One region of the Pseudomonas sp. SWRI18 genome, then DNA from elsewhere that is predicted to be linked to it. Evidence: predicted binding sites of a transcription regulator. Region 1 holds the regulator's gene; each other region holds the start of a gene.
What was found. The regulator FliA, encoded in region 1, starts transcription of late flagellar genes. The targets are predictions, from matches to a motif close to CTAAAGTTTNNNNNNNNNNNGCCGNTAA.

Region 2: the regulator FliA is predicted to act here: its motif matches at 3,670-3,697, upstream of H0Z09_RS03975 (methyl-accepting chemotaxis protein).
Region 3: the regulator FliA is predicted to act here: its motif matches at 4,130-4,157, upstream of H0Z09_RS10640 (methyl-accepting chemotaxis protein).

The regions. Positions count from the first base shown of each region.
Region 1 is NZ_JACCQQ010000030.1:2,928-8,466, reverse strand. It holds gene H0Z09_RS24760 (chemotaxis protein CheA) at 1-1,734, opposite strand, end outside; gene H0Z09_RS24755 (protein phosphatase CheZ) at 1,746-2,534, opposite strand; gene H0Z09_RS24750 (chemotaxis response regulator CheY) at 2,553-2,927, opposite strand; gene fliA (RNA polymerase sigma factor FliA) at 3,097-3,837, opposite strand; gene fleN (flagellar synthesis regulator FleN) at 3,834-4,667, opposite strand; gene flhF (flagellar biosynthesis protein FlhF) at 4,773-5,539, opposite strand, start outside.
Region 2 is NZ_JACCQQ010000002.1:290,892-296,430, forward strand. It holds gene H0Z09_RS03970 (methyl-accepting chemotaxis protein) at 1-1,582, opposite strand, end outside; gene H0Z09_RS03975 (methyl-accepting chemotaxis protein) at 1,711-3,627, opposite strand; gene H0Z09_RS03980 (16S rRNA (uracil(1498)-N(3))-methyltransferase) at 3,924-4,631, opposite strand; gene tatC (twin-arginine translocase subunit TatC) at 4,628-5,419, opposite strand; gene tatB (Sec-independent protein translocase protein TatB) at 5,416-5,539, opposite strand, start outside.
Region 3 is NZ_JACCQQ010000007.1:150,198-155,736, reverse strand. It holds gene H0Z09_RS10650 (sugar ABC transporter permease) at 1-952, shown strand, start outside; gene H0Z09_RS10645 (substrate-binding domain-containing protein) at 1,119-2,039, opposite strand; gene H0Z09_RS10640 (methyl-accepting chemotaxis protein) at 2,057-4,042, opposite strand; gene H0Z09_RS10635 (glycoside hydrolase family 68 protein) at 4,304-5,539, opposite strand, start outside.

The sequences.
Region 1 (5,539 bases):
GTTGAGCTGGCTGATCTTGGTCTTCACCACGTCCATGCCCACGCCACGGCCCGACACGTCGGAAATCTCGGTCTTGGTCGAGAAGCCCGGGGCGAAGATCAGGTTGTAGCACTCGGTGTCGGTCAGGCGGTCGGCGGCATCCTTGTCCATCACGCCACGCTTGACCGCGATATTGCGCAGAATGGCCGGGTCCATGCCTTTGCCGTCATCGGTGATCGACAGCAGGATATGATCGCCTTCCTGTTCCGCCGCCAGGATCACCTTGCCGCCCCGGGACTTGCCCGAGGCTTCACGTTCTTCCGGGGTTTCCACGCCGTGGTCGACGGCGTTGCGCACCAAGTGGACCAGCGGGTCGGCCAGGGCCTCGACCAGGTTTTTGTCGAGGTCGGTTTCTTCACCCACCAGTTCCAGGTTGATCTCTTTCTTGAGCTGGCGCGCCAGGTCGCGAACCAGACGCGGGAAGCGGCCGAAGACTTTCTTGATCGGCTGCATCCGCGTCTTCATCACGGCGGTCTGCAGGTCGGCGGTGACCACGTCGAGGTTCGACACGGCCTTTTGCATGGCTTCATCGCCGCTGCTCAGGCCCAGTCGCACCAGGCGGTTACGCACCAGTACCAGCTCGCCGACCATGTTCATGATGTCGTCCAGGCGCGCGGTATCAACGCGCACGGTGGTTTCGGCTTCAGTGGCGGGCTTGTCGGCCACCGGCGCCGCGGCGGCACGCGCCGGAGCAGGTGCAACGGCGGGGGTTGGCGCTGGCGCTGGCTTGGCCACCGGTGCCGGGGCGGCCGCTTTGGCAGCAACCGGTGCAGCCGTGGCGGCCGGGGCCACTTCGCTGAACTTGCCCTTGCCGTGCAATTCGTCCAGCAGCGACTCGAACTCGTGGTCCGAGATCAGGCCATCGCCGGCGGGCGCGGCACTGACGGCGGCAGGCGCTGCGGCAGTAGCAGCCGTGGCGGCGACATTCGGCAAGGCGTCGGCCGCGAACGTGCCCTTGCCATGCAGTTGGTCGAGCAAGGCTTCGAATTCGTCATCGGTGATGTCGGTGCTGGCTTTGGCGGCCGGCGCATCCACAGCGGTGCTTGCGGCAGCCGCAGGCGCCACGGCGTCGGCCGCGAACTGGCCTTTGCCATGCAACTGGTCGAGCAGGGATTCGAACTCTGCATCGGAGATGTCTTCGCTGGTCGGTGCCGCCGGCGGCGCAACGGCGGCCGGTGCTTCGGCCTCGGCCTTCACCGCGCTGAGGGAGTTGAGCAGTTGCTCAAACTCGCTGTCGGTCACATCCGGCTCGGCTTGCGCCACAGGCTCCGGTGCAGCCTCAGCCACCGGGGCGGCGGACAGGTCGGCAGGCTCTGCATAGCGCGCCAGGGCGGCCAGCAGTTCCGGGGTGGCGGCGGTAACCGGTGCACGTTCACGCACTTGGCTGAACATGCCATTGACCGCGTCCAGTGCTTCGAGAATCACGTCCATCAATTCCGAGTCAACCTGACGCTCACCCTTGCGCAGGATGTCGAACACGTTCTCGGCGATGTGGCAGCACTCCACCAGCTCATGGAGCTGGAGGAAGCCGGCGCCCCCTTTTACAGTGTGAAAACCGCGAAAAATTGCATTGAGCAGGTTCGCATCATCCGGTCGGCTTTCCAGCTCGACCAGTTGCTCGGACAGTTGCTCTAAAATTTCGCCGGCCTCTACAAGGAAATCCTGAAGGATTTCTTCATCGGCGCCGAAGCTCATGGGTGTGCTCCTTAGAAGCCTAAACTGGATAACAGGTCATCGACATCATCTTGACCCGATACAACGTCTTCACGTTTATCGGCATGAATCTGCGGACCTTCACCCTTGGCGAGATGTTTTTGTGGATCTTTTTCCGAGAGGATCGCTTCGCGGTCATGTTCGATGCCTGCAAAGCGGTCTACCTGGCCTGCCATCAGCACTAATTTGAGCAAGTTGCTTTCCACTTCGGTGACCAATTGGGTCACACGCTTGATCACCTGGCCGGTAAGGTCCTGGTAATCCTGGGCGAGCAGAATGTCGTTGAGGTTGCTGGAAACCGTGCGGTTTTCCTGCTCGCTGCGTGACAAGAACCCTTCGACCCGACGCGCCAATTCACGGAACTCTTCAGCCCCGACTTCACGGCGCATGAAACGGCCCCAGTCAACGCTGAGCGCCTGGGCTTCGGTGGCCATGCCATTGACCAAAGGCGTGGCGTTTTCCACCAGGTCCATGGTGCGGTTGGCCGCCGCCTCGGTCAGCCTGACCACATAGGACAGGCGTTCGGTGGCATCGGTGATCTGCGAGATTTCTTCGGCCTGGGGCATGTGCGGGTCAATCTGGAAATTGACGATCGCACTGTGCAGCTCGCGCGTGAGCTTGCCCACTTCCTGGTACAGGCCGCGGTCACGGGTCTGGTTGAGCTCATGGATTAACTGCACCGCGTCGCCGAACTGGCCTTTTTCAAGGCTTTCGACCAACTGGTGAGCATGCTTTTTCAGGGTCGACTCAAAGTCGCCCTGTGACGTTTCTTTATGCTCCATAGCTCCCCCGCGATGGCATTAGCCGTGGATGCGTTCGAAGATTTTTTCGATCTTCTCTTTCAAGGCCAATGCAGTGAATGGCTTGACCACGTAACCGTTTACCCCGGCTTGGGCGGCTTCGATGATCTGCTCACGCTTGGCTTCGGCGGTCACCATCAACACGGGAAGGCTGCGCAGTTTTTCGTCGGCACGCACGTGGCGCAGCAAGTCGATACCGGTCATGCCAGGCATGTTCCAGTCCGTTACCAGAAAGTCGATGCTCCCGCTGTTGAGGATCGGAATCGCGGTAATGCCGTCGTCCGCCTCGACCGTGTTAGTGAACCCAAGGTCACGCAACAGGTTTTTTATGATCCGCCGCATCGTTGAGAAGTCATCAACGATGAGGATTTTCATGTTCTTGTCCAATTCGACCTCCAAGCAGTCTTAAACGCGCCCAGCACCTGGACGCGCCATTTCAATCAACAGGCATTACACAAAAAGGACTGCCGGGGGCACCACGGGCCGAACCCGCAAAGGCTTGGCGCCCTCGCGGTATCGTCTGCAGTGCCCCCCACACTGCCTGTCAGCGCGCTCGCCACTCTCCCAAACGCCCCCGCAAGCGGGCTGCGCACTGGCTATGCAACTGGCTGACCCGCGATTCGCTGACCCCCAGGACCTCACCGATTTCCTTGAGGTTCAGCTCTTCGTCGTAGTACAGCGCCAACACCAGCCGCTCACGCTCCGGCAAATTGGCAATCGCGTCCGCCAACGCCCCCTGGAAGCGTTCATCCTCCAGGTCGCGCGATGGCTCCATATGAGCGCTCGCGCCGTCCTCATGCAGCCCTTCGTGTTCGCCGTCCTGCAACAGGTCGTCGAAACTGAACAGGCGGCTGCCCAAGGTATCGTTCAAAATCCCGTAATAATCGTCGAGACTCAATTGGAGTTCGGCCGCAACTTCGTGATCTTTAGCGTCGCGACCGGTTTTTGCTTCAATTGCGCGAATTGCGTCACTGACCATGCGCGTATTGCGGTGCACCGAACGCGGCGCCCAATCACCCTTGCGCACCTCGTCGAGCATCGCGCCACGGATACGGATCCCCGCATACGTCTCGAAACTGGCACCCTTGCTCGCGTCATATTTGGTCGACACTTCGAGCAGGCCGATCATGCCGGCCTGGATCAAGTCTTCGACCTGGACGCTCGCGGGCAGGCGTGCCAACAGGTGGTAGGCAATGCGCTTGACCAACGGCGCGTAGCGCTCGATCAACTCGCCCTGGCTGTCACGGGCGGATTTCTTATAGGCGTTGTAGCCGTTCGCTGTCATAGCACCGGTCCTGCGCTCGTCTGATGCACCAATCGCTCGACGAAAAACTCCAGATGCCCCCGCGGATTGGCGGGCAACGGCCAGGTATCGACCTTCTGGGCAATAGCCTTGAACGCCAATGCGCATTTGGAACGAGGGAACGCTTCGTAGACCGCACGCTGCTTTTGCACAGCCTTGCGCACACACTCGTCGTAGGGAACTGCGCCAACGTATTGTAAGGCGACATCGAGAAAGCGATCCGTGACCTTGGTCAACTTGGCGAACAGGTTGCGCCCTTCCTGCGGGCTCTGGGCCATGTTGGCCAGGACGCGGAAGCGGTTCATGCCGTAGTCGCGATTAAGCAGTTTGATCAGGGCGTAGGCGTCGGTGATCGAGGTGGGTTCATCGCAGACCACCAGCAGCACTTCCTGCGCGGCGCGCACAAAGCTGACCACGGACTCGCCGATCCCGGCGGCGGTGTCGATCACCAGCACGTCGAGGTTGTCGCCTATGTCGCTGAAGGCCTGGATCAGGCCGGCATGCTGCGCCGGGCTCAGGTGCACCATGCTCTGGGTACCGGAGGCGGCCGGCACGATGCGGATGCCACCGGGGCCCTGCAACAGCACATCGCGCAGCTCGCAGCGGCCCTCGATCACATCGGCGAGGGTGTGCTTGGGCGTCAGCCCCAGCAGAACGTCGACGTTCGCCAGCCCCAGGTCAGCATCCAGCAGCATGACGCGGCGGCCAAGCTCTGCCAGGGCCAGGGACAAATTCACTGACACGTTAGTTTTCCCGACGCCACCTTTGCCGCCGGTCACCGCGATCACCTGTACGGGATGCATGCTGCCCATTTTATTTCTTTACCTTGTCTTGCTTAGACGCAGGCTACATGGCTTGGCCGCGTGAATCGCTTGCAGACCATCGATGTAGATACATTTCATGGTGTTCATCCTGACCTATCCCACCCGTTTTGCCGGGTTGTGGTAAAGGTCGGCGAACATATCGGCCATCGCTTCCTCGCTAGGCTCTTCTTGCATTTGCACGCTGACTGCACGGCTGACCAATTGATGACGGCGCGGCAGATGCAGATCATCCGGGATCCGCGGGCCGTCGGTCAGGTAGGCGACCGGCAATTCATGACTGATGGCCAGGCTCAGCACCTCGCCCAGGCTCGCGGTTTCATCGAGCTTGGTGAGGATACAACCGGCCAGGCCGCAGCGCTTGTAGCTATGGTACGCAGCGGTAAGAACCTGTTTCTGGCTGGTGGTTGCAAGCACCAGGTAATTTTTCGACTTGATGCCACGCCCGGCCAGGCTTTCCAGCTGCATGCGCAATGCCGGGTCGCTGGCTTGCAGGCCGGCGGTATCGATCAGCACCACACGCTTGCGCAGCAGCGGGTCGAGGGCGTTGGCCAGGGACTGGCCCGGGTCGACGTGGGTCACCGACACATTGAGGATGCGGCCCAGGGTCTTGAGCTGTTCCTGGGCACCGATGCGGTAGCTGTCCATGCTCACCAGGGCGATATTCTGCGCGCCGTACTTGAGTACGTAACGGGCGGCCAGCTTGGCCAGGGTGGTGGTCTTGCCCATGCCGGCGGGACCGACCATGGCAATCACCCCGCCCTCTTCCAGCGGTTCGATTTCCGGCGTGGCGATCATGCGCGCCAAGTGAGCCAGCAGCATGCGCCAAGCCTGGCGGGGCTCTTGGATCTCGGTGGTCAAGG
Region 2 (5,539 bases), on a different contig from region 1:
GCCCGCTGATCAGTCCCTCGATTTCTTCCGCCGACTCCTGAGTGCGCTGGGCAAGGCTGCGTACTTCATCGGCGACCACGGCAAACCCTTCGCCTGCGGCTCCTGCACGCGCGGCTTCAATGGCGGCGTTAAGGGCCAGCAGGTTGGTCTGTTGCGACACCGACTTGATCACGTCCAGCACGCCGCCGATTTTCTGGCTCTCGCGTTGCAAGGCAATCATCGCCTGGCTGGCGCGCGCCATTTCATGGGCCAGATGGCCAATTTGTTCCACGGCTTGCCCCACGACCTGGTCGCCGGCGGTGGCCTGCTGATCGGCCTCATTGGCCGCCTTTGAGGCTTCTTCGGCATGTCGTGCGACCTCCTGGGCGGTGGCGAGCATTTCGTTCATCGCGGTCGCCACCTGGTCGGTTTCATCCTTCTGGTTGCTGATGCCCGCGCGGGTCTGCTCGGTGACGCTCGACAGCTGTGTGGCGGCGCTGGCGATCTGCCGGGCGCTGTCACCGATGCCGCTGATCAGCCTGCGCAGGTTGCGGGTCATGTCGCCGATGGTTTGCTGCAATTGGCCTAGCTCGTCTTTGCGCTCAACCTGTATGTCGTGGCTGAGATCGCCCTGCGCGATACGGTTGGCCCAGGCCAGCACTTGGCGCAGCGGCATCGCGATCTGCCGGGCGATCCACCAGGCCGCCAGGGTGCCGAGCAACAGGGCTGCGGCTGTGACGCTGATAAGCAGGGTCCGGGTCTGGTGGGCTTCCCTGTCGCGCTTGAGGGTCTGGCCCTGGCTCACGGTTTCGCTGTGTTCAAGCAGTTGGTTGAGTTGCTGTTCAAACCGGTTCTGCGCGGTTTCGGTGTTGAGTTGAGCTTCCTTGAGCGTTATCAACTGCGCGCGATAGTTCGCCAGGTCGGTTTTTAGCAAGGTTGAGTCGGCGGGCAGGCTGGTCACGGCGGCCTGAGCGACGTCCAGGGCGTCGAGGGCATTGCCGACCGCTTCGGCATAGGCTTGCAACGAATCGGCGCCCCAGGCAGGGCTTTGGGCCTTATCCTCGGCTTGCTCCATGGCTTGGCGCAGGTTTTCGATGGCATCCAGCGCCTTCTGGTCTTGCTGATCAGGCAATTCGCTGGCCAGTTGTGCGAGGGTGTCACTGGCCTGCAGTGCGGTTGCATGGAGTGGCGGGCGAATGCTGTCGCGCTGTTCGATCAACGGCGGCAACTCGACGAGCGCCGCTTTGAAATCATCGACAAGGCGTTCCGCCGCTTGAATGCGCTGCAGGTCGCCTGGGTCTTTCAGGTGGGTGGCTAGATAACCCAGATGCTGGTCGATGGTTTCGATCTGCCGGGTCATCTTGCCCAGGCTGGCGGCGTCGGTGAGGGTGCGGTAAACGATGCGGTCGGCGCGCATAGCCTCCGCGACCGCCGTCAATTGGCCCAGGGCCGACAGGTTGCTTGAGCGAAAAATTACCTGGTTCAAGGCCTGCCAGCCGGTCACGGCAATGACCAGACTGAGGATCAGCACCTGACCGAAGCCCAGGGTGAGTTTGATGCGGACGCTGGCATTGGCCAGCAAGCGGGTCAGCCGAGGAAACATGGGGAACCTCCAGATCTGAAAAAGCGTGTCGACTAACGCTAAATCGATTCGGAGGGATGGCGGGCTGATAACTACGTAGGAATTTTCACAAGTTGCGGCGGCCGAGAGTGGCCGCCGCGTAGGAATGTTCAGATGCGGAAGCGCCCGACCAGGGTCTGCAGGTAGATGCCCAGGCGCGCCAGCTCCGCGCTGGAGGCGGCGGTTTCTTCACTGGCCGCCGAGGTTTGCTCCGACACATCGCGCACGTTCAGCACGCTGCGGTTGATCTCTTCGGCCACCGCGCTTTGCTGTTCGGCGGCGGTGGCGATCTGCGAGTTCATCGCCTGGATGGTCGAGACCGTGCGGGTGATGTTCGCCAGGGCGCTGCCGGCACGGCGGGTCAGCTCGACGCTGCTGTCGGTCAGGCCACGGCTGTTGTCCATGATGGTTGCGACCTGCTGGGTGCCGTTTTGCAGGCCGACGATCAGCTCTGCGATTTCCTCGGTGGACTTCTGTGTACGCTGGGCCAGGCTGCGCACTTCATCGGCCACCACGGCGAAGCCACGCCCGGCTTCACCGGCACGCGCGGCTTCAATGGCGGCATTGAGGGCCAGCAGGTTGGTTTGCTGGGCCACCGACTTGATCACGTCGAGCACGCTGCCGATCTTGTCGCTTTCGCGCTTGAGGTCGCCCATGGCAACTGTGGAGTTGCCCACTTCGGTGGCCAGGCGTTCGATCTGGGCGATGGCTTCGCCGACCACCTTGTCGCCCTCCCGAGCCTGCTGGTCGGCAGCCACGGCGGCTTCGGAGGCCTCCTCGGCGTTGCGCGCCACTTCCTGCACGGTGGCGGCCATTTCGTTCATGGCGGTGGCGACCTGGTCGGTCTCGATCTTCTGGTTGTTGACCCCGGCGCTGGTCTGCTCGGTGACGGCGGACAATTGCTCGGCGGCGCTGGCGATCTGAGTGACGCCTTCGCTGATACCGCCGATCAGCTCACGCAGGCCGACCGTCATGTTTTGCATGGCGCGTTGCAACTGGCCCAGTTCGTCCTGGCGCTCGGAGATCAGGTTGTGGCTCAGGTCGCCCGAGGCGACGCGCTCGGCCACGTTGAGCGTCTGCGCCAGCGGGACGATGATCTGCCGGGTGATGACCCAGGCGGCAACCAGGCCGAAAATCAGCGCCAGTACCGCAGCCAGCAACAACAGTTGCCTGGCGTTCGCAGCATCCGAATCACGCACCATGGTTTGCGAAAGGGTCAGCTTGTTACTGCGGTCCAGCAGCAGGTCGCCTTGGGCGCTCATGATTTTCAGCGCGGCGGCGTTGGCCACCTGAGAGTCGCGGTATTGGCTGACCGCCGCGCGATAGGCTTGCAGCGACACGCTGGCCTGTTGCAGGTTGGTCGAATATTGTTCAGGGAGTTGGCCGTTCAGAGCGGTGATTTTTTTCAGGGCGTTATCGATGGCGTCCAGCGCGGGTTGTTCGGCCTCGACCTTGCCGCTGTAGGTATAGCCGCGCACCTGGAACCGGGCTTGCTGGATCAGTTTGCTCAACTCGACGACGCTGTTGAACTGGCTGACGCTGTCGCCCTGCAGCAGGGCTTTTTCGACTTCACCGACCTTTTGCACCGCGTTGTCGGCGGTATCGCCCAATTTGCTGCGAGCGTTTTCTCGATTGGCCCCGGCCTGGACCATGGCGTCGAACGCGCGCTTGTACTGGTCGATTGCGGCCAACTGGTCATCGATCAAGGCAATATCGGCGGGCTGCTCAATCAGCGTGCGCGCTGTCTTCAGGCCGCTGTCCAGCTTGCCGATGTACTCATTGACCGCCGCCGGGCCTTGCTCGCCACGGCGCATTTCGAAGTCCAGGCGCACGATGCGCAAGTCCTTGCTCAGGTCGTTGAGGCTGGCGATATAACCCAGCTTGTCCCCGCGGCTGATCACGCCGGAGAGTCCGGTCCAGCCGGTGAAGGTGATCATCAGCGTGAGCAGCAACACCAGGCCAAAGCCTACGCCCAGCTTGGTTTTGACGCTGACATTCCCCAGCTTTTCGGCTAACCAACGATACATGCTGCAAACTCCCCTGGAACAAGGCTTGGACTTATTCAAAGCTTGTCGGCAGCAGCGCGGAATTCTGTAGCGACATACTTCCCCTGTGGGAGCTGGCTTGCCTGCGAGAGTCTACACATCCCTGTAGTGAGCGGGCTTGCCCCGCGCTGGGTGGCGAAGCCGCCCTCAAAAAGACACCGCCGAGTGCCAGAGAAAACCAAGTCGCCTGGTTTGGGGCGGCTTCGCCACCCAGCGCGGGCGGTGCGACGATTCGACAAGCCCGCTCACTACGGGGGATGGGCGTTTTTCAGATTGGGTTAGAACAGCCGGGCGAGCAGGGCGGTGACGGCGGTTTCGACCCGCAGGATGCGCGCGCCGAGTTGTACCGGTTGCAGGCCGGCCTTGGCCAGCAGGTCCACTTCGTAGGGAATCCAACCGCCTTCCGGGCCAATCGCCAGGGTGACCGGCTCGTCCAGCCCGCGTGGGCAGGCCGGGTAATCGCCCGGATGACCGATGAGCCCCAGGGTGCCTTCGGTCAGCGCCGGCAGGCGGTCTTCGACGAACGGTTTGAAGCGCTTTTCGATGACGATCTCGGGCAGCACCGTATCCCGCGCCTGTTCCAGGCCCAGGATCAATTGCTCGCGAATCGCCGCGGGCTCCAGGAACGGGGTTTGCCAGAAGCTCTTTTCGACGCGATAGCTGTTCACCAGCACCACCTTGGGCACGCCCATGGCGGCCACCGTCTGCAACACCCGGCGCAGCATTTTCGGACGCGGCAGGGCCAGCAGCAGGGTCAGCGGCAGTTTGGCCGGCGCTGGCTGGTCGAAGCCTACTTGCAGTTCGGCTTCGCCGGCCTCCAGGCGCAGCAGTTGGGCATTGCCCATCAGCCCGCCGATACGACCGACGCGCAGGCTGTCACCCACGGCCGCGCGGTGTACTTCCTGCATATGCACCAGGCGCCGATCACGCAGCACCACGCGGTCGGCCGCGATAAAGTCGGCCTCCTCAAGCAGCAGCAGGTTCACGGCTGGGTCGCTGGCGGCTGGTCGTCGTCGGCGGGTTGGTCATCCGGGTGTTCACCACGCTTGCTGATCAGGCTGCTGAACAGGATGCCGATTTCGAACAGCATCCACATCGGTACGGCCAGCAGGGTCTGGGAGAAGATGTCCGGCGGCGTGAGGATCATGCCGACCACGAAGCAGCCGATGATCACGTACGGGCGGATCTTCTTCAGGTACGCCACGTTGACCACGCCGATCCACACCAGCAGCACCACGGCCACCGGGATTTCAAAGGCCACGCCAAAGGCGAAGAACAGCGTCATCACGAAGTCGAGGTAGCTGGTGATGTCGGTCATCATTTCCACGCCGGCCGGGGTGGCGGCGGCGAAGAACTTGAAGATCAGCGGGAACACCAGGAAGTACGCGAACGCCATGCCTGTGTAGAACAGCAGAATGCTCGACACCAGCAATGGCACCGCGATGCGCTTTTCATGCTTGTACAGGCCCGGCGCGATAAAGCCCCAGATCTGGTGCAGGATCACCGGGATCGCCAGGAACAGCGAGACCATCATGGTCAGCTTCAGCGGTGTGAGGAACGGTGATGACACATCGGTGGCGATCATCGTCGCACCCGCCGGCAGGTACTGGCGCAGCGGCGTCGAGACGAAGGTGTAGATCTGCTGGGTAAAGGCGAACAACCCGGCAAAGATGATGAAGATGGCCGCTACGCAACGCAGCAGGCGGGTACGCAACTCGGTGAGGTGCGAGACCAGCGGCATATGCTGGTCGTTTTCCGGTTTATCAGCGCTCATGGGGCTCGCGGCGGCAATGTAGGGTCATGGGGCGCGGGCGACGCAACGGGCGTCGGCGCAGGCTCGGTCGGTGCGGGTGCGGCGGGCTTCGTGTCGGCGGGCGCAGGGGCGATACTTTGC
Region 3 (5,539 bases), on a different contig from region 1:
CATCAGCGGCGAGATCGATTTGTCGGTAGGTTCACTGCTTGGATTGCTGGGCGGGCTCGCGGCGATCCTGGATGTGGTTTATCACGTGCCATTATTGGCCAATCTGAGCCTGGTCGCCTTGTGCGGCTTGATGATCGGGCTGGCCAACGGGTACATGACGGCCTATCTGCGCATCCCGTCGTTTATCGTCGGGCTGGGCGGGATGCTGGCGTTTCGCGGAATTCTGCTGGGGATCACCGGCGGTACGACCATTGCGCCAGTGTCGCCGTCGTTGGTGTACGTGGGCCAGGGGTATTTGCCGCACACGGTGGGCATCGGCCTGGGGGTATTGCTGTTTGCGTTGACCCTGTTCCTCACCTGGAAGCAACGACGCAACCGCGCGTTGCATGGCCTGGCGGCGCATTCACGGGTGCGTGACGCGGTGCGCGTGGCGCTGATCGGCGCCGTGCTGGCAGGGTTCGTCACCACCCTCAACAGCTACGACGGCATCCCCGTGCCGGTGCTGCTGTTGCTGGTGCTGCTCGGCGTGTTCAGCTACGTCACCAGCCAGACCGTGTTCGGCCGCCGCGTATATGCGGTGGGCAGCAACATGGAAGCCACGCGCCTGTCAGGCATCAACGTACAGGCGGTGAAACTGTGGATCTTCGGCATCATGGGCGTGATGTGCGCCCTCGCCGGCCTGGTCAACACCGCCCGCCTCGCAGCCGGCTCGCCATCGGCGGGCAACATGGGCGAGCTGGACGCCATCGCCGCGTGCTTTATCGGCGGGACGTCGATGCGCGGCGGTTCGGGCACGGTGTATGGCGCGTTGCTCGGGGCGCTGGTGATTACCAGCCTGGATAACGGCATGTCGATGCTGGACGTCGACAGTTACTGGCAGATGATCGTGAAGGGCAGCATTCTGGTGCTGGCGGTTTGGGTGGATGTGAGTACGCGGGCCGGCCGGCGGTAAGTCATTCGCAAGAACACCACCTATCACCTGTGGGAGCGGGCTTGCTCGCGAATGCGGTGGGACAGTCAATAAATGTATTGGCTGTTACACCGCATGCGCGAGCAAGCCCGCTCCCACATTTGGCTGCATTTCAAGGTTGGATCGCAGTGGTGGGTCTGCCCTATCGCTATTCAAACTGCTGGCGATTTTCCGGTGTGATCAACTTGAATGGCACCCACACCACCGTCGACTCCAGCACCTCGCCACGCACCAGGCGCAACGCGGTGTCCACGGCGCCGCTGGCCTGGCCCGCGGCGTCCTGGAATACGCTGACGGCCATCTTGCCCTCGGCCATCAATTTCAAACCGTCCGGCGTGCCGTCGATGCCGCCGACCCAATAGTCCTTGGCCTGCTTGCCGGCCTTTTCCAGCCCCATGATCGCGCCAATCGCCATCTCGTCGTTGTTGGCGGCGATGATCGAGAAATCGACACCCTGCTTGACCCAATCCATGACAATGGTGGCGGCCTGGCTACGCTCCCAGTTGCCGACTTTTTTCCGCACGACTTTCATGTCCGGGTATTTGGCCACGACCTTTTCCACGTCCTCGGTGCGCATCAACGAGGACGCGTTGGCCGGGTCGCCCACCAGAATCACCACGTTGCCTTTGTAACCGGCGCGGCGCGCCAGTTCTTCCATCTGCAAGGTGCCCGACTCCAGCTCGTTGGAGCCGACGAACGCGGTCTGTGCCGGCCACTTTTCCGGGTTCGGATTACGGTTGACGAACACCAGCGGAATCTTCGCGTCCGAGGCCAGCTGCATCATCTGCGCCGCGCTTTTGCCGTCCACCATTGCGATGATGATCGCATCCACCTTGGAATTGATCAGGTTGCGCAATTGACGCATCTGCAAATCGACGCTGTCCTTGCCATTCTCCATAAAGATGTCGACGTTCATGACGCCGGCCTGTTGCTGCACGCCGTTACGCAGCAGGGTCTGGAAGTTATCGTCGTATTTTGCCATGCCTACACCCAGCAAGGGCGTGGCGGCCTGGGCCGGGCCCGGAATGAACAGCGTCGCACCCAGGGCGAGCATTAACCATGCTTTCATGTTCTGACTCCTGCGGCTCAAACGCTGAAATGATGGAGCAGCTCACGCTGCACTTTGGCCATGTTCGACAGCGCTTGGCTGCTGATGGCGGACTGCTCGGCACCGCTTGCCGTCTGCTGGGCCGAATCGTTGATCTGGATGACCATGCGACTGGTTTCCTGCACCGTGGCGCTCTGCTGCTCGGTGGCGGCGGCAATCTGGATGTTCATGTCGCGAATGCTGTCGACCGCGTCGCTCATCGACAGCAGCAAATCACCAGCGCCCGAGGCCAGGGACACGCACTGGCTGGACTGCGCCTGGCTTTCGTTCATCACGTGCACCACCGAGTGAATTTTTTGCTGCATGAGCCCGATCATGTCCTGAATCTCGCTGGTCGAGGTCTGGGTACGGCTGGCCAGGGAACGCACTTCATCGGCCACGACCGCAAAACCGCGCCCCTGCTCGCCGGCACGCGCCGCTTCGATTGCTGCGTTAAGGGCAAGCAGGTTGGTCTGCTCGGCAATGGTGCGAATCGCAACCACAATGCCCTCAATGTTCTGCCCGTACTTCTGCAGCTCATCGGTCACCTGCGTGGCTTTGTTCACCTGGTCGGCCTGCTGGCGGATATTGACAATGGTCTCGGCCACGCGCTCCTGCACCTTGTGCGTGAGCTCACTGGTGTCGTCCACGGCCTGGCGGGTGTCCTGCGCACGCCGGGCGACTTCTTCGACCGTGCTTTCCATCTGCGTCATGGCCGAGGCGGCCGATTGCAGGCGGTCCTTCTGCTCGTCCACCACACGGGTGGTCTGTTCGCTGTTCAAGGCGTTGTTGCCAGCAGTCACGGCCAGGGCATCGGCCGAGCTGATCAATTCACGAAAGGTTTTTTGCAGCGCCTTGGTCAGCTCGTTCAGGTAACCGCCCAACTCACCGAATTCATCTTTGCGGCTGACATCGAAACTCACCCGCATGTCGCCGGCGGTGAGCGTCTTGAGGACTTCGCGAAACGCCGCCAGCGGGCGTCGCAGGCTGAAGGCGACCCAGGTACCAATCGCCACGGCCGCCAGCACCGCCAGCACACAGGCGATCAACAGCACGCTGCGGCTGGTGCCGATGGTGGCATTGGCCGAGTGGCTGGCCTGGTTGGCGACCTCCAGGGACTGGCTGCCGAACTCGCCGATGCGGTCGAGGGTGGTTTTGAGTGCCGCCTCAACCGCATTGCGTTGCTGCTGCACCTGCGCGGCGAGCTTCGCCTCGGCTTGATAGGCCTGGAACAGGCCGTCAGCGGCGGTCAGGTCCGTCAGCAGGCGATTGACCATGACGCTGGCAATCCGCCCGACTCGCGGGTCAATCGCCGTCAGCGCCTGGGCCCGGGTGCTGATCACTTCGTCCTGCAGGTTCAGCACACGCTGCAGTTTATCGATGGCGGGCGTGACGGTATGGGCCGCGAAACCATCGTAGGATTTGTTGACTTCCAGCAGCAGTTTCTCTGCTGCGGCCACCTGTTGCGGTTCGTTGACGCTGCGCGCATGCGCGATGTAATCACGCAGGTAGCTGGTCAGCTGCATCGCCTGCGCACTGCTGTAGCCTTGCAATTTGCGTGTCAGCGCCAACTGCTGCACATGCTGCAAGTGGGAGGTCATCAAGGCCTGCGCCTGTTCCGCGTAGGCAGTGACGTGTTGGCGCTGCTGCGCCAGGTTCGCCCGCAGCGCCTCATGCTCGCCGGTGTAGGCAGCAGTGCTGTCGAGCAACTGCGTGAACTGGGCGATGCTCTCGGTAAACGGCCGTTTGCCGTCCTCGATCTGCTTGGGGTCGGTGCTGATCTGAATGGCCAACAACGCCTGGTTGGCGCGCAGGATGTGCACGTAGAGCTCACTGGCGGCCCGGCTCAACGGCGCCGACTTGCCGGTGATGATGGCCAAGCGACTGCCGATGGACTGCGTGTTCTGATAGCTGATCCCGGCCATGATCAGCAGCAACAGCACCAACACCGCAAATCCGCCGATCACGCGCTGCAATATGGTCATGGCTACCCCTTTATGATTTTTATTCGTTGACCTGGGACGACCAGGCGTACACCTCCGAGTTCGGGAACGCTCGGGGTGCTAGTGGCTGTATCGGCCCGGTGGGCGGGGACTTGATCAACGCGGTCAAAAAAAGTGGGAGAGCGCTTGCTCCCGATGGCGGTAGGTCAGTCAATGTAAATGTCGACTGATCCACCGCTATCGAGGGCAAGCCCCCTCCCACATTTGCAGCATTTTATCTGCTGATAAATGGCCGCCAGACGGTTACTGGTTCAACACGACATCACGCATTGCGGGGATGTACCCGTAGTCATAAGCCTCCTGCACAAACGAGCGGTCACCCTTCAATACAATCCTGACGGTGGGCGCTTCGGTGCCGCCGATGCGGTAGTCATCGCCGTGGGTGGGCACGCTGTCGATAAACGACGTCACCAGGCCGTTGGGCATCACGCAGTGCGAATACGTCTGGAATGGCTGCGAGGGCGGGTTGCCGAGCACCAACCCGGAGGCGTTCATGGGTGTGTAAGGGCCGAACAGATGATCGCCGACAAACCCATAGACGCCGTCCGGCCCCGTCACGCCGTCGGCGTAGGTGAATTTATGACTGATGGTGAACAGGTAATACTTGCCGTCCTGGAACACATAGTGCGGCCGCTCGGTCTGGTCGTTCACGCCGACGGCGGTCACCAGCGGCGGCAGGATTTCCCATTCGTCACCGTTGAGGTCCTTGGCGACGGCAATGCCGATGCAGCCGACCTGATAGCGCGCCCCGCCCACGTCCTCGTGCCCCGGCGGCACCAGCCCCAGCTCATTGGGGCCCACTTCATGTGTCCCGCGCTCGCCGGCGACGTTGCCTTCAAACACCATGTACAACTTGCCATCCACAGGGTCGATAAACGGGCTGGGATCGCGGAAGTTCCAGGTCGCGTTCTGCGCTTCGGTTTGGTAATAGGTGCCGTCGGCGTCGAACAGCGATTTGACCTGGCTAAAGCCTTGCAGCTCCACACCGCTGTCGGAGGTGACCACCCGGCCACGCACCTTGGCAATCGTCGCCCCCGGGGTGACGCAGGTGTAATACAGGTCAATGTCACCGGCATTATTGAGCAGGATCGGTGTACCGGCCCATTCACGGGTGGTCGGCGAAACCCCTTCGGCCATGACACGGCCGCCGAAAATCCAGTCCTTGCCGGTGCGCGAGTACCAGTAGCAGATACGCGCATGGCCATGGCGGTCTTCCCAATCGCGCTTGATGTCGTAGCGGCCATCGGCGTTGATGAACCGTGGATCGTGCGGACGGCGGTCGGCGGTGAGTGTGAAGATCACCGACCAGCCATTGACGGATACCACGGTGCCATCAAGTTCACGCAATGGCATAGTGTCCCAGATAAATACCGTGTCACTCATGACAGGAAAGTCAGGACGCACTAACGGCTGCGTGGTCGTCGGGTCATTCTCATTAACTTTCAGCGCATCGGCCCGAGTCCAACGAGTGGGTGTGTG